DNA from 4 places in the Paenibacillus sp. FSL H8-0260 genome. Region 1 is predicted to be linked to each of the others. Evidence: riboswitches for the same ligand, from Rfam matches in the RefSeq annotation. Region 1 holds a riboswitch; each other region holds the start of a gene.

Region 1 (4,240 bases):
GAGCAACGTACCAATATTCACAGAACGAAAACCTGCCTGACAGCCGCGTTCAGGTGCATCCAGGCGATTCCGGTAGTTTCTTTTAGGCCCTTTAACATGCAGCTTTCTGTAAGTCTCCTGGTGGTACACCTCTTGGTATAGTGTTAATCCATCCACCCCTGCTTGAAGAAGCTCTTTATATTCTGCAGTTGATAGAGGATTTATCTCAATACTGACAGAGGAAAAAAATTCCCTGAGTACATCTACGCAATCCTTAATATATGAGACAGGATTCTCCCGGCGCGATTCACCAGTCAAAATGAGGATATGCCGCAGACCTGTAGCTGCAATCTTCTCAGCCTCCCTGCGAACCTCCTCCAAGGACAGCTTTTTGCGCGGAAAATCATAAATGGAGCTGAAGCTGCAGTAGGTACAATGATTCACACAAAAATCCGCAAGATACATCGGTGTGAACAGCTGCATCGAATAACCAAAATGTGCACGGGTCAGTCGCTGTGCAGCCAACGCCATCTCCTCTAGCAGCGGCGTTGCTGCCGGAGAGAGCAATGCCAGCAAATCATTTTCGTTCAGCTTGTCTTTTCCAAGCGCCCGCCTAACGTCATCCTCCCGGAACTCCTTCCACAGTTGCTCATAAGGATACTGCTCCAAGCGGGCCAGTGTGTCAAAAAAGTTCATGCTAATCCTCCCTCCTTTTCGTGACCTATCAAATTCAGTTCAAAAATCCAGTCAACGGTGACGAAGCAAAAGCAACTTCTTCTACAGGACCCAGTCCTGCCAAATAAGCTTTACGGCCAGCGGATATCGCCTCACGGAACGCTTCCGCCATGACGAGCGGATTACGTGCCGTTGCAATAGCCGTATTAAGCAGAACAGCAGCGGCCCCCATCTCCATTGCTTCCGCCGCTTCCGAGGGCTTGCCAATCCCGGCGTCTACAATAATCGGCAAATTCACTTCTTCAATAAGAATACGCACAAGCTCCTTGGTGCGCAGGCCGCGATTCGTTCCGATCGGCGCACCAAGCGGCATCACAGCAGCAGCACCGGCATCTCTCAGACGTAAAGCAGCCGAAAGGTCCGGACTCATATAAGGCAGTACTACAAAACCCTCCGCTGCTAAAATCTCTGTAGCTCGTATGGTCTCCAGATTATCTGGAAGCAGGTATTTCTGATCATTGATCACTTCGATCTTGACCCAGTTCCCCAGTCCCGCAGCTCTTGCTAATCTTGCAATACGGACTGCCTCTTCCGCTGTACGCGCTCCTGAGGTATTAGGCAGAAGAATCATGTGGCCGGGAATGTGGTTCATGATATTTTCTGCTCCACCTTGCGGGTCCACTCGGCGCAGCGCTACAGTAATCACCTGAGAACCAGAGCTTGCGATCACTTCGGGGATCAGCGTATTCCGGCTATATTTTCCGGTTCCGATAAATAATCTACTGGTTAATTCGATGCCGCCAATATGTAACGGGTCATGCATGAAATTACCTCCCTTTGGTTCGTATAAATTTCTCAAAATTCTATACCGCTCCATCTCAACCCCCACCAACAAAGTGCACCAGTTCCAAACGATCATCCTCGCTCAGAGCAGTACTTTCATAATTCTCCTTACTGACAATTTCTCCATTCAGCTCAATGATCATCAGACGACCCGACCACTCAGGAAGACTGATCAAATCAGCTATAGTTTGAATACCACCAGAACACTCTGCGGATTTCCCGTTAATCAACAGCTTCATTCTGAATCACCCCCTTCGCCCATGCTGTTACCTTCAGGCTATGAATGAACCGCCTTATGAATAGCTTTGGCGGCCTCATAAGGATCATCCGCTCCACAAATACCGGACATCACAGCAACTCCTGCCGCACCTTTCCTGATGATCTGCGCCGCATTAGCGGGGCTAATTCCGCCAATCGCAATTACAGGAATAGAGCTGGTCTTCACCGTTTCTGCAAGCAGCTCTAACCCACGTGCGGGCAGCCCTAACTTGCTATCCGAGGGAAATACATGACCAAACAAGCAATAATCAGCTCCCTGCTCTGAGGCATTCGCCGCTTCTTCCGGAGAATGAACCGATCTCCCCAGCCGAAGCTGAGGTGCAATTCGCCGGGCTGTAACCGGACTCAGACTGTGCCAAGCCAACTGAACCCCCGCGGCACCAGCTGCCAAGGCTACATCGGTCCGGTCGTTGATTATCAGTTTGGTAGCGGGCATACCGGCAGCCAACAGCTGCTGTGCCGCAGCGAGCAGTTCGCATGCAGGACATTGCTTATCTCTCAGGTGAATATAATCGACCCATGTCTGCACCGTGACAGCTAGTTCAACAAAATGTCTCAGCTGTAGCTTGCCGTCTGATATTAGATGGATCTCAGCTTGCAACATCACGATCTCCTCTCTCACTTCCCTGTAGGTCAGTAAAAAACAAAAAAACTGCCCCCGTAAGGAAGGCAGTCAGAATCTGTATATAGACGGTACTACAAATAGCCCGATAACAGAAATTCGTTCTCCACTTCCCTACGCTGGTCTTAACCAGATCAGGTTCAAAGGGTCCGGAAATCCATTCCGTCTCAGCCAATCGGCACCCCTAGTGACATAAATATACAATTTTAAAATGCTAACGTGGTTATAGTAACATATTTTTTTATTGAAATACACCCATTTATTCACATTAGCTGTTCTAATCTAACCGTTTACTACCTCGCCACCATTTACATGAATAACCTGTCCAGTCACATAACTGGAATCGTCAGAGGCCAGATATACATAGGCTGGTGCCAGCTCTTCTGGTTGTCCAGGCCGTTTCATAGGCTGTGTACCTCCAAACTCGCTAACCTGTTTTGCATCAAAGGTAGAGGGAATCAGCGGTGTCCAGATTGGACCTGGTGCAACACCGTTTACCCGTATGCCCTTCTCTGCCAGATTCGTGGACAAGGATCGTGTGAAGCTAAGAATAGCTCCTTTAGTTGATGAATAGTCCAGCAGCTGCGGGCTTCCGCGATAAGCGGTAATTGAAGTTGTATTTATAATTGTAGATCCTGCTTTTAAATGAGGCATAGCTGCTTTTGTTAAATAGAACATCGCAAATATATTCGTACGGAAAGTACGCTCAAGCTGCTCGGAAGTAATATCCTCGATCTTAGCTTGCGGATGTTGCTCTGCCGCGTTATTGATGAGAATATCAAGCTTTCCTAAGCCCTCCACCGTCTGTTTAATAAGATCCTTACAGAATTTCTCGTCACCGATATCACCTGGAATTAGGATACATTTGCGGCCTTCCTGCTCGACCTGACGTTTAGTTTCCTCTGCATCTGAGTGTTCATTAAGATATGAAATGACCACATCAGCGCCTTCTTTAGCAAAAAGCACAGCAACTGCACGCCCAATTCCGCTGTCTCCACCGGTAATTAACGCCGCCTTGTCTTGCAGTTTACCTGCTGCTTTATAATTTGCCGGCTCGTATTTGGGCAGCGGCGTCATTTCACTCTCAATCCCTGGCTGATGATGCTGCTCCTGTGGGGGTAAGGTTTTTGTAGCTTGTTTATTGTTGCCTGACATCTTCCCTATCTCCTCTCGTTAAGCAAATTGATAGTTAACTGATCGTCTTAGGATGGCACAACTATGCACGTTTATACGCTGGGTTTGTCATTTTCTTAAATCGCTTTACGAATCTTACTTACCACAATGAAAGTAGAAATAAACAACCGCGAGAGATACACTGCTGTAAGTGGAGAGGAATTCACTGCATACAAATAGACACAGCATCGCTGCTGTGCCTTGAATTGTTCACCCTGACTATTTTAGAGAAGAAACATGATTTTCTGCATTCACTTCATGTTCCAGCACCCACATAAAGTAAAGAGCTTTGGCCGCTTTCTCCCGGGTCACTATTGCTTTAGGTTCTAGTTCTGTCCCATTGACCATTTCGCCTCTGGTAATCCCCACTTCAGATCTAATGAGTCCTAATTCATATGCACTTTTCACTTTTGAAATTAAATAAGGAGAAATGTCCCCTGTATCAACAAGCTGCGTCCAGGATACAAGAGGATAGTACATCGCACCTCTAGCTCCTGGCTCCAGATTCGAATCATAGCCAGGAGCTCCTGGCACTACTGCTGTGCCGTTATAATCAGTCATGTACTTAGGTTTATTAGCAAACTTTATTTGGTAAACGTCATAGAGTATAGCACCCATCGTTTCACGTGACAGCTTACCTTTCGGATAATAGGCAAAATCTGATCTTTC
Region 2 (4,240 bases), 3.0 Mb from region 1:
ATGTTCTAAACGTTCCTCAGGGCTTTGGGGAATAAATTGTGGGGTTCTTTTCAAACTAAGGGTCCCATCATTTAATAAACGATGCATTTTACCTGTGGCACGACCCAAATCAAACATTTGAAGGATGTTAATTTTGCCCGGCTCTATGACACGCCCTTCACAATATTCCATAACCATAAACGTCTCTCCCATATCTGATTCCAATAAAACTTTATGGTTATAAGCCAACAATCCGGGACATGGGAGCCCCTGTAGATACAATCTTTTCTGTTGAGAAAAAGCAAAGTTCAGCTCTTCTGGGTTATACAATTTATATCTTTTTTTGTTGTATTGTTTAAGTAGAAATGGTCCTGAATCCGTTATGATTTTCCATTTAAGATTTAACCAGCCACGTTTTATTGGGGTAGCATGAAGGACTTTCAATCCAAAAAAATGATAGAAACTATTACTTAAATCCTCTAAAATGGCTTCCTCTGAACGAATCGCTTCCATTTCATCAACTCCTATCTATTCAAAGTATAAAAGAAGAAGCCGCCAATGACGACTTCTTTTAGATATTTCTTTTTAGCAGAAAAAGTTATCTATAAATGAGGCTCCCGCCTTGGAGAAACTCTTGCGCCTTCTCTTGCATTCCTGATTCAATTCTCGTCGTATTCCGGATATTATGAGAGATCTTCATACTGCAAAATTTCGGCCCGCACATGGAACAGAAATGAGCTGTTTTAGCGCCTTCCGCAGGCAATGTCTCATCATGATATTCGAGCGCTCGCTCAGGATCTAACGATAAATGAAATTGATCACGCCAACGAAATTCAAAACGGGCTTTCGAAAGAGCATTATCCCGGTCTTGTGCTCCTTTATGCCCTTTCGCCAAATCTGCGGCATGAGCCGCTATTTTATAAGTAATGACCCCTATACGTACATCTTCCTTATTAGGCAGGCCAAGATGTTCCTTCGGAGTTACGTAACATAACATAGCTGTACCGAACCAACCAATCATCGCTGCACCTATAGCAGAGGTAATATGATCATAACCAGGCGCAATATCTGTAGTCAGTGGACCTAATGTATAAAAAGGGGCTTCGTTACAAGTTTCAAGTTGCTTATCCATATTCTCTTTAATCAAGTGCATCGGCACATGTCCTGGACCCTCTACCATCACCTGTACATCATGACTCCAAGCTATAGCTGTTAATTCACCTAACGTCTCTAACTCGGCAAATTGTGCTTCATCATTCGCATCAGCAATCGAACCCGGACGTAATCCATCGCCTAGGGAAAAAGAAACATCGTACAGCTTCATGATTTCACATATCTCTTCAAAATGTGTATATAAAAAGTTCTCTTGATGATGCGCAAGACACCATGCCGCCATGATGGAGCCACCTCTTGAAACAATGCCTGTCATACGTTGTACCGTCAACGGGATATAACGAAGCAGAACCCCCGCATGAATGGTAAAATAATCAACCCCTTGCTCCGCTTGCTCAATGAGCGTATCACGGTACACTTCCCATGTTAAATCTTCCGCTTTCCCATTCACTTTTTCCAACGCTTGATAGATAGGCACCGTTCCAATAGGAACAGGAAAATTACGGATGATCCACTCGCGTGTCGTATGGATGTTTTTACCTGTGGAGAGATCCATTATATTATCTGCACCCCAGCGGGTGGCCCATCTCATCTTCTCTACCTCTTCTTCTATGGATGAGGATACTGCGGAATTTCCTATATTGGCATTGATCTTCACTAAAAAATTGCGTCCAATAATCATTGGTTCACTCTCTGGATGATTGATATTCGCTGGAATGATGGCGCGGCCGCGGGCTACTTCATCTCTTACAAATTCCGGTGTCACATTCTCACGAATCGCAACGTATTCCATTTCCGAAGTAATAATCCCTTTGCGTGCATAATGCATTTGAGAGACATTACGCCCCTTTTTCGCTCGCAAAGGTTTTCTATGGAGCGCTGGAAACACTTCCGCCACAGCTTTTCCCGTTGCATTCCCGTTATCTTCAGGCTTCACGGTTCTTCCTTCGTACGCTTCCGCATCCCCTCGTTCCTCAATCCAGCTTAGACGATTGGGCTCTAACCCCTGACGAATATCAGTATGAATATTAGCATCCGTATAAGCCCCGCTTGTGTCATAGACATGAATTGGAGCATTCTCCTCTTCGCCGTCTATGCCCGCAGTTGGACTAAGTGAGATCTCCCGCATAGGCACCTGAATATCAGGCCGTGAACCCTTTACATACACTTTTTGACTTGCTGGAAAAGCTGATAGATTGATTGGATCGTTGTTCAATTCGCTTGTCATCTCAATTCCTCCTATAAGGTGATTTGATCAAGCGGAGACGGTCTACTCCCCACACATAGAAAAGGCCACATCTGTATAAGATGCGGCCTTAGAGTAGACAAATAGAAATAGAGCTCCATTTCCTCCGCTGGCATTATCCAGATCAGGTTTGACGGTCGATAGTTATAACTATCCTCTCAGCCTGGTTCCACCAAGCTCCCGTGACTATATAATTGCTACTTCAAAGTATAACCGAAAAGAGAGAATTATCCAAATCTACTCAAATGTGAGATCAATGTATACGTTAGTTTAACACCAATACCCCAAATCCTTCCAGAAGCACCTCGCCCGACAATGTTGTGCCGCTCAGTAAATCTGTTTTGGTCTCATGAAGATGGATCGTGACAGGAGTCTCACTATAATTAAGCAAAAAAGCATAACTGGAAGAAGCTCCGGTACGGACTTGCAGCTCTACCTCTTCTGGGAGCTCCAGCCAATCTGCTGGCGATTGTAGATCAATTAAATTTATGATCTCAGCCGCTGCCTGTTCATTAAATACGGCTCCGTAATACCAAACCTCACCCTTGCCGCGACGATTTCTAGTTACCGCCGGTTTTCCCGCATAATAATCAGAGGCGTAAACCGCCATCACTTCAACCGAAGCTTCCTCTATTTTGAGAATATCATTAAAGTCATCTGCTCCTGTAACGACTTCGGTCACGCCCGACCAGCTAATTGTTGTTGGCTGACGACTGCCCTTAACCATTGTGAATTCTTCAACTGTGATCCCGCATAGATCCTTAGCAGCACCTGGGAAAGGACGCATATAACATTGTCCGCGCTCATCCTTATAGCCGGTTCTACAGCCGAAGATCAGTTTGCCGCCTTGCTGAACATATTCATCCAGCAGTGCTGCTGTCTCATCTGTCATAATCGCTGGGTGAGGATAGATAAGCACGTCGTACCTTGCAAGCTCCTCCAGCGTTGTTTTTTTGCGTAAATAGAGTACGTCATTCGGGATATGCTTCCGCTGAAGCGCCTTGTACCACTCCTTATTGCTCTTCCACATAAACGGGCCATGCCAAACATCGTATTCTCCATCCCACTCATTGTCATAATCACGAACAATAGCAATGTTAGCCTGATTACGAGTACCGACAAACGCATGACCTGCTGCTGCCAGCTCCTGACCGATCTGCCCCGCTTCCCGCACTCTCCGGTTAGGCTGATTATGATAGTCATTGATTCCATGCCAATAAATTTCATTGCCCATCGTAGCTGTCCGCCAGCGGAAATATAACACCATATCTGCTCCATGAGCGATCGACTGATAAGTCCATAACCGCATCTGCCCGGGCTTTGGAGAAGGCATATCCATCCGGTTCACCCAGCCACCCGGGCCCGACTGCTGCTCCATAATGCAGAAATTCGGGGATATCGAACGAACAACAGATAACGACAGTCCCCAGCCTCTATCATTCAGCGGATTCCGCTCATTCGGGTCATAAAAAATAGTAGAGAACTGAGGATAGGAATCATAGCTGAAGAAATCCAACAGTTCATCCGTCATTTCATGGCTATCGAGATGCCCGAACAGACCGTTCGTGGTTACCCACTGCTTAGGGGCAAGTTTACGGATGATATCCGCTTGGTTTTTGGCAAAAGAAATTGTATTGTCCGAAATAAACCGTTTTTCATCCAATGCCTGATGAGGATTGGGTTGCTTCGGTACTGGAGTCGGACGTGGAAGATAGACCTGAGACCAGTCACTATAGCTTTGATTCCAAAAAACAGTTCCCCAAGCCTCGTTCAAATGCTCAAGTGTAACATATTTCTGCTGTAGCCATTCCCGGAAAGCCTTATGGTCACTCTCCGAATAAAATTCACTGATCTCACAGTTGAGCTCATTATCAATTTGCCAGCCAACTACACCCGGATGAT
Region 3 (4,240 bases), 690 kb from region 1:
AGCCCGGGCGATGGCCACTCTCTGCTGCTGTCCACCTGACAGCTGATGTGGATAGTTATCAGCTTTATCAGCCAAACCCACCTTAGCCAGCAGTTGAAGGCCCCGCTTACGCGCTTCTTCCTTGGTTCGTTTCAAGACAGTTACCTGTCCCTCCATCACATTGCCTAGCGCAGTCATATGCGGAAATAAATTATACGATTGAAAGACCATCCCTGTTTTCTGTCGAAGAGCCAATACGGAATTCTGAGAAATTTTCTTATGATCTGTAAAATTGATGGTGATATCCCCGAGTGACAGGCTGCCTTGATCCGGGATTTCCAACAGATTAAAACAGCGCAGCAGTGTAGTTTTTCCGGAGCCGGATGGCCCAATAATGACAAGTACCTTTCCATGCTCCATTTTCAGATCAATACCCTTTAACACTTGGAGTGCGCCGAAGGATTTATGCAAATTAATGATTTCAATCACAAGTATCTCTCCTTTAGGTCGCAGAGTAACGATCGAGTCGTTTCTCCAAGTAATTTTGCAGCGCCGACAGCACAGAACAGAACACTAAATAAAACAATCCTGCTTCGGAGTATACCAGCAGAGGCTCATAAGTGGTAGAGGCTACCTGCTGAGCAGTTCTAAACATCTCCGTATAGGTGATGATCGCTGCAAGCGATGTATCTTTGACCAAGCTAATAAAAGAATTGGATAACGGCGGTACAGAAACGCGTGCAGCTTGTGGCAGAATTACGCGGCGCAGAGCCTGCCCGCGAGTCATCCCGACTGAGAAGGCAGCTTCCCACTGGCCTTTATGTATCGACAGGATAGCAGCGCGTACGATTTCCGATGAATAAGCCCCTACGCTAAGGGTAAATCCAATGGTGGCGGCAATGAAAGGGTCGAGTACAATACCAACAGCCGGCAAACCATAAAATATAATAAATAGCTGCACTAACAACGGGGTTCCCCGAATGACCCATACATAAAAACGGGCGATTAGCTTCGGAATTACCCACGGTGAAAGACGTGCCAACGCGGTTAGGATCGCCAAAATCAATCCAAGCACAAAGGAAAGTAGCGCCAACGGAATGGTAAAAGCCACCCCGGCTTTAAGCAGGGGTAGCAGTGTATCTAAGAAAATTTGTATTTTGCGGTCATCCATTATTCAGACATCCTTTTTAGCTTCTAGGCTTAATTAGCCTTGCTAGCCTTGTATTATTTCGAAACGTCAGCTCCAAAGTATTTCTCGGAAATTTTCAAGTACGTTCCATCACTTTTCATCTCTTTAATCGCATCACTGACCGCATTCACCAGCTCATCATTGCCTTTCAGGAATACCGCAGCACTTTGTGAGCCTTCAGGAATCTCATCAACCACTTTAATTTTTGCATCTGGTTTTTGTTTTTTCAGATCCAGATAAGACAAGCCATCATTCACAGTTGCATCAATACGTCCCGAAGTCAGCAGATCCATCGCTTGATTGAAACCGTCCGTAGCTACGATTTCAGCACCGTTCTCACGAGCGATGTCGGATAAGTTACTGGTCAGGGATTGTCCGGCTTTTTTACCTTTTAGATCAGCAAAGGTCTTAATATCCTCATTGTTTTCGCTCACGATCAATACTGCCTTGGATACAATATAGGGTTCAGAGAAATCATATTTCACTTTGCGATCTTCGTTAATGGAAACTTCATTAAAAATGACATCAAACCGTTTCGCATCCATCCCAGCAAAAATACCATCCCACTGAGTTTCAAAAAATTCAGCTTCAACACCTAAACGTTTGGCTACTTCTTCGGCAATTTCCACGTCAAAACCCGTCAATTTCCCCGCAGTGTCATGATAAGTAAAAGGTGCATAAGTCCCTTCTGTACCTATCCGCAATTTGCCGCTGGCCTTCACAGCCTCCAAACTGTTTTGCGCTGAAGATGCTGCTCCACCATTCGTTCCAGCTGTTGGTTCAGCAGCCGTATTGGTATTCGAATTATTGCCGCAAGCCGCTACAAGAACCACGGTTAACGCCAATATAATAGTTAGACTCCATTTTTTCATTATTAAATCCCCTCTCTCTATCCGGTTTTTTTCCGGTAAATTGAATAGTACACTGCCATCACATGATCGTCAATGCTTTTTTCCGATAATATACATCGGAATTGTAATATTAACTAGATTTCTACTTATATCTTACCCAATCTTGGATTAATCCTTCACTTCTTTCTCTCTTTACTTCTCAGAAAGATATGGTATATTTATAAACAAATTAATATGGACCTGTTATTTCACTAGGGGAGTCGGCCGACTGAGACGGAGCTTCAAGCTCCGGACCCTTGGAACCTGATCTGGATCATACCAGCGGAGGGAAGTGGAGCAGAATTTTCATCAAGCATGTTAAGTGTTATTATGCAGAATGAACTTTTTGACCCATTCATTTCCTCTGGAAATGGATGGGTCTTTATTTGTTTAGACGCTCCACAAAAATATTAGGAGGTTAGATCATCACGACCATTTTATCTATGCAAGGCCTAACCTACTCTTTTCCGGAAACTGAACAACCCCCTGTATTCGCAAATCTATCCATGGATATCAGGCAAGGGGAATTCGTCTCCGTAGTAGGTGCTAGCGGATGCGGGAAAAGCACATTTTTCAAAACGGTTGCCGGTTTACTCGAACCTACTCATGGAAAAATAAAACTCCCTACGCTCCCCTCAACCGCTAGTCGTTTAGGTCAGATCGCTTATATGCCTCAGCAGGATTTATTGCTGCCTTGGAGAACAGTGCTCGACAACTGCCTTTTGCCCTGGGAGATCAAGCCCAGATTTAGTAAACAGAAAACGATCACTCAGATTCGGGAAATGTTGGCCCGCTTCGGCTTAACAGATGTAGAGAAGGCTTATCCCCATGAACTTTCGGGAGGTATGAAACAGCGAGTAGCATTTCTGCGCACCTTAGTGGCTGGAGGCGGAAGTGGTCTTATGCTGCTGGATGAGCCCTTTGGCGCTCTCGATGCCATGACCAAACGTGAGATACACCGTTGGCTGTTGGAGTTATGGGGTGAACTGAATCAGACGATTATGCTCATCACTCATGATCTGGAAGAAGCACTATTGCTCAGTGACCGGATTTATTTATTATCTGGCGGTGCGCACAGCGAATTACAGGAGATCATTGTCGATCTACCAAAACCAAGACATTATAAGATGAACTATGAACCCCGGTTTATAGCACTACGGGCAGAGTTGGAGCGAAGATTGCATGCAACCTATACCTATTAAAAAACATCTAGACAACTATGGTCCCTTCCTTCTTCTGGTACTGCTCATTCTTGTAATCTGGGAGTCAGCTGTTCGCCTTCACTTGATTCCAGCCTTTATTCTCCCTGCACCTTCATCTATTGGCATCGCATTGATCGAGCACAGGCAATTGTTATTCGGACAACATTTATTAGCGACGTTGCAGGAGATACTGGTAGGTTTTGTCCTTTCTGTGGTTTGTGGTGTATTGCTGGGCATTGGAATGTTCCTGTTTCGCCCCGTAGAAAAGGCCATCTATCCCTTCCTTATCATTAGCCAGACGGTCCCATTAATTGCGCTATCCCCCATTTTTATTATGTGGTTCGGATATTCGCTGTGGAGCAAAGTGGCTGTGGTGTTTTTAACGGCTTTTTTTCCAGTCGTAGTGAGTACATATGATGGACTTCGTACAAGTGGCCAGACTTACAAGGACTTATTATTAACATTTGGTGCAAACCGCTGGCAGCTGCTTGTCAAAACCCAAATTCCACTGGCGTTGCCTGCTTTTTTCTCTGGCTTAAAGCTATCCATTGTATACTGCGTCATCGGAGCTACTATCGGGGAATGGCTCGGCGGCAGTAAAGGACTCGGTTACTTCAGCCGCAGAACGGCCGGAAATATGCAGAGCGATGAAATGTTCGCGGCTGTATTTCTGCTGTCCGCGCTTGGTGTTGTGCTTTTTCTGGCGATAGCTTTACTCGAACAATTATTTTTAAAGAAAAGAGGATCTAACCAATGAATCATTTAAAATCACCACAACGAGGACTTATTTCTGTATTTCTAGTATGCACACTTTTGCTCTTAAGCAGCTGCGGGAAGGCAGACAAGCTAAATAACAACTCCCAAACCGGTTCCTCCAATTCCGAAAATAAGCAGTCACACAAGCTGACGATTATGCTTGATTGGTATCCCAATGCCGTTCATTCCTTTCTATACGCTGCGCAACAGCAAGGTTTTTTCCA
Region 4 (4,240 bases), 1.7 Mb from region 1:
GCCCAAAGACCAGAAGCGTTACTGGTGGATTCACGGGCAATATCAGCAGGACTCGGCAGAATCCAGGATTCAATATGAAATACAGATACAGATAGCTGCCATACGGTTAAAAAGAAGACGACCGCCACAAGGGGCGGCCATATTAGCTTCCAGGTCGATCTCACGGCCGATATTTCTCCGTCAATTTATCCATGCTGATTCCGTTAGGATTATGAGCGATTTTGATCTGCGAAATTACGCTTGGACTGCCTGCTTCGATCAACGCCTCCTGCATCTGACGCACAACCTCCAGCAGCTCGCTAAGCTCACCTTCCATTGTGGTTTCCAGTGGATTCACTTGATGTTTAACACCGGATTTCTGAATGACCTCAATCGCTTTATCTACGTATGGGATGGAATCCTCATTGTTCGGAGTTTTTGGAATTACTTGAATGCTTAGTAGGGTGTTAGCCACAATAATCAATCCTCTCATTTTATAAGGTAAGTTCAAAAAGCCAACTTTGATAACGAAGTAATTCATTACAATTGTTGTTTACTCCGCCGGTAAAAAATCATTACTGAATGCACTAGCAGCATCCAGCGGTTTATCCAGCAACTTCAGATCGTACATCCAGTCGCCATAATTCTGCCAGACCTCGGTTTTTTGCTCGCCCCAGCGGGCAGCATCGTCCTTGTATTTTGGGCTAAGCCATTTTTGGCTAGCTAGGACAAGGTCGGCGTCCAGGTCAGGAACGGCCTTCGATAACATACCGGCAGCCTCTTCCGGATGATCAATGGCATATTGATAACCTTTTGATGTGGCTTTCATGAAGGCCTTCACCAGATCAGGATGATCTGCAATTTGCTTCTCACTCGTCGTCAGCACAGGCGTGTAATAATCGAGCTGCGGCGCATAATCCTTTAAGTACAGCATATCCAATGGCTCGCCACGCAACTCAGCCTCAACACCAGTCCAAGCGTAGAAAATCCAGGCGAAATCAATGTCACGTTTGACGGCGGTAAAATAATCAGCTTCACCGATACTGATCAGCTTCACCTTTTTTACATCGCCACCTTCAGGATCCATGATGGCTTTCATGGCTGCTTCTTCGGCCGGTGAGCCCCAGCCTCCGTAGGTTTTACCTTCGAAATCCTTTGGTGATTTAATATTGCGATCTACTGGAGCGGCGAATCCCGACGTATTATGCTGAATAATAGCTGCTATCGAGACAAGGGGCACGCCTTGTAGACGGGCTAGCGTTAATCCTTCTTGGGCGCTGATGCCAAAAGCGGCTTCGCCAGAGGTAACCATAGTATCAGAACCCGCTGCGCCTGGCTGAACGATTTCGACATCCAGACCTTCTTCAGCGTAGTAACCAAGATCCTTAGCTACGTATAGACCGGTATGATTCGTGTTCGGTGTCCAGTCGAGTGCGACTTTAACTTTGGTGAGCTCTTTTGGAGCATCCGTCCCAGCCGCAGCAGTTGGATCAGTAGCATTTGCTTTGTTTCCGGCTGTATTCCCATTGTTGCTGCCGCATCCGGCAATGGCAAGAATGAGTACACAGGTGAGGCACAACGTAAGTGCTTTTTTGAGGTGCATGTCTTCTTCTCTCCTTTAAGGTTACAAGAATCCCGTCTTCACAACATGAACCCGTAAAGTGTAGTATGTACGTTTTTCTACATCTTTTAGTGATCTTACAAAAAAAGCGCCCCGAGTGATCGGGACGCTGGCTTGGCGCAAGGTTAGTTAAGGTCACAGGGACCAGAACCAATTGGCGATTCCTACGCTGGCATTATCCAGATCAGGTATAAGGGTCAGTATCTTGTGGGATACAATCTCAGCCGGCCAATTCCAGCACCCCTGGTTCTATGAAGTTAACGGGTATTTCTATGTGCAATATAAGTAAGCATAAGTTTTGTACCCATACTTTATATCTTATATTTCTCGCATACGGTGTATTATAGACGGCTGTACTCGGAATGTCTAGTAGTGCACTCCTGAATTTTTCCAATCCAGTAGTTTCTTTTTTGCTAGTCTAGATCTTTATATTTCTTGCGGTGACGCCGTTTAAGCTCACTAACCAGCGCCCCTAGCGTGAGGACAACGCTGATCAGAATCCCGCTCATGATCACGAAGAGGGCAAGAAATTCAAAGGGAGAATAACCAATCATTTTACTCCATTGAATCTTTCCATCCAAATCGTCAATGACCTGATTCATGCCGTAAATCCCGCTTACTACCGTAAATACAGTGAGAATCATCAGCAGATTATCCCGTCGCTTGGACTGAAACTTATCCTGATACTGAAACAGGTCATTTAAGGTTTCTTTCACTTCCTCGAACAAAGCATCGTTTCCGTATACTTTACGCAGCTGAAGAAATATCTCCCGGCCCTGCGACTGGGAAATCAACTCCAAGAAGTAGAACTTAGCCGAGAACTTATTGATGGAGTAGATTAGATTGTCTATTTCCTCATAATCATGATTAATCCGAAGTCGGGAGTGCATATTGGCGAGCTTTAGCAGAACGATTTTGTGGAAAATATTGAGTAAAAATCCGTAATAATATTGCCCGTACATCTGGTTGGCTAGACTAACAGCAATCTCCTGTTCAGCGCGGGTCATGCAGCAAAAAGTCTGCTCATTCATCATATAATACGTGTCTGGACCCCAGCGATTATAGGAATGCTCATGACAATAGTTTGCAATATACGCTGGATCGCTGGCACTGGCATAGGGCTTTCCGTTGAGATCAATTCCATCAAGCTGTGAGGCACGATAGCGCAGATTTACACTAATCTCATCAGAGCTTTCTTCATTCTGAAAGCCATAAAAAGCTTGCACCTGCATTCTTTCATCTACGAAAAAAGGAAGGGTCTCGAAATAAGCCCCATTGATATCCGATTGATCCAGATATGGCTCCAGTCCATCCACCAAATTTCGGAAGACAAAATCCTCTACCATCTCATAGGTCTGTTCCCCGCAATGAATATAAGTGTAATCATCCTGTATGAAGGTATTCTCTAGCGCACGGAAACGATCCGCGAATTCTAGGGCAATACTAAAGGGAATTGAATCCCCCTCCAGCTGGACACGTATCGTCACGAATCCAAGCTGAAAAGGACATATGAATATATCCGTCGAGAGAATTTTGAAAAATATAGATTGCTGCGGAATCTCCAGAATGCAGTCGAGATTATTTACTCTGGAAAAACGGCGAAACGAGTCGGCATCCTTCCTGCGTGGAAAAAGGACATGTGCAGCAAACGGTAAATAGGTGCGCTCCATTCGTTCATGGGAAACACAGTAGCCATCTCCGTAATAGGCAGCTTCAAGCTCTTTATTATCCAGAAAAAAACGTGTGAAGCCGTCGTCCTGTAATTGCTGGATAAGCTGCTTAGAATCGCCCTTTTTTATAGAAAAGGGAAATATAAACTGCATGAGCGCAGTATGTAACAAAGGCTCAGTTGAAGACTCATTCATTCATCGTCCATCCTTGTGCTCAGAATATGCTTATAGATCACATTACCCTAAAAGGATAACGTTGATACTGTTCTAAATACGGGAACTCTTTCCTTTCACCGCTTGCATGGACTGGAACCTCCATGCGGCAATGCTTAGCAGAAACAAGAAGGCGGCAAAAGCGGCGAGTAATCCGGCTGTTTGTGCCACTTCTAAATGGTCCATAGACCAGCCCATAAACAGAGGTAGCAAAGCACCGCCAACACCTCCGGAAGCAATCATAATGCTGGGTGTTGACTCTTCGGTGCCAGGCAGCATTTTGCTGGAGAAGACTAAAGCAATGGAGAAAATACCGGACATAAACAGCCCCAGCAGCAGAATTACAATGAAAGCAGCCATTCGATTGTCAGTGAACGGAAAGAGTGTCAGCAGTAACAAGGTTAGTAAACAGCTGCTGAGAATGTACACGCGATAAGATATTTTTTCGGCAATTACACCCGCAAACAATCTTCCTGTAGACATCGCCAGCCAAAAGAAAGTGACTGTCAGTGCTGCGGCAGACTCCGTCATCCCTAGCTTGGCAATAAAGATAGCCGGCATAAAGTTGACTAAACTCATCTCTGTGCCTACATAAAGAAAAAAGAAAACGATGAAGATCCCTAACAGAATCCATTGCTTACCTTTATACGGAAATTTTTTGTTAGAACGTGAGCTTGAGGATTGCGAATTGTCTGCTCCTTGGACAGAGGCACGTTCATCCAGCATTCGTTGTAGATTACCGAAGTGCCCTCTTGTC

Evidence for each region. Region 1 has a riboswitch for thiamine pyrophosphate ahead of MHI51_RS09890 (thiamine phosphate synthase). Riboswitches for the same ligand answer to the same signal wherever they lie in the genome.
Region 2: another riboswitch for thiamine pyrophosphate. It lies ahead of thiC (phosphomethylpyrimidine synthase ThiC); the one in region 1 lies ahead of MHI51_RS09890 (thiamine phosphate synthase).
Region 3: another riboswitch for thiamine pyrophosphate. It lies ahead of MHI51_RS13030 (ABC transporter ATP-binding protein); the one in region 1 lies ahead of MHI51_RS09890 (thiamine phosphate synthase).
Region 4: another riboswitch for thiamine pyrophosphate. It lies ahead of MHI51_RS02305 (ABC transporter substrate-binding protein); the one in region 1 lies ahead of MHI51_RS09890 (thiamine phosphate synthase).

What each region holds. Positions count from the first base shown of each region.
Region 1 is NZ_CP150298.1:2,266,553-2,270,792, reverse strand. Features, by position in the region: gene thiH (2-iminoacetate synthase ThiH) at 1-675, opposite strand, end outside; gene MHI51_RS09900 (thiazole synthase) at 710-1,477, opposite strand; gene thiS (sulfur carrier protein ThiS) at 1,533-1,736, opposite strand; gene MHI51_RS09890 (thiamine phosphate synthase) at 1,775-2,380, opposite strand; TPP riboswitch at 2,493-2,594, opposite strand; gene MHI51_RS09885 (SDR family oxidoreductase) at 2,681-3,553, opposite strand; gene MHI51_RS09880 (GDSL-type esterase/lipase family protein) at 3,791-4,240, opposite strand, start outside.
Region 2 is NZ_CP150298.1:6,142,000-6,146,239, forward strand. Features, by position in the region: gene MHI51_RS27200 (phosphotransferase) at 1-492, opposite strand, end outside; gene thiC (phosphomethylpyrimidine synthase ThiC) at 578-2,320, opposite strand; TPP riboswitch at 2,424-2,532, opposite strand; gene MHI51_RS27210 (beta-galactosidase) at 2,604-4,240, opposite strand, start outside.
Region 3 is NZ_CP150298.1:2,952,180-2,956,419, reverse strand. Features, by position in the region: gene MHI51_RS13045 (amino acid ABC transporter ATP-binding protein) at 1-468, opposite strand, end outside; gene MHI51_RS13040 (amino acid ABC transporter permease) at 482-1,150, opposite strand; gene MHI51_RS13035 (amino acid ABC transporter substrate-binding protein) at 1,204-2,040, opposite strand; TPP riboswitch at 2,263-2,366, shown strand; gene MHI51_RS13030 (ABC transporter ATP-binding protein) at 2,565-3,260, shown strand; gene MHI51_RS13025 (ABC transporter permease) at 3,241-4,017, shown strand; gene MHI51_RS13020 (ABC transporter substrate-binding protein) at 4,014-4,240, shown strand, end outside.
Region 4 is NZ_CP150298.1:519,517-523,756, forward strand. Features, by position in the region: gene MHI51_RS02295 (ABC transporter permease) at 1-164, opposite strand, end outside; gene MHI51_RS02300 (MTH1187 family thiamine-binding protein) at 161-454, opposite strand; gene MHI51_RS02305 (ABC transporter substrate-binding protein) at 533-1,582, opposite strand; TPP riboswitch at 1,745-1,855, opposite strand; gene MHI51_RS02310 (hypothetical protein) at 2,014-3,465, opposite strand; gene MHI51_RS02315 (MFS transporter) at 3,538-4,240, opposite strand, start outside.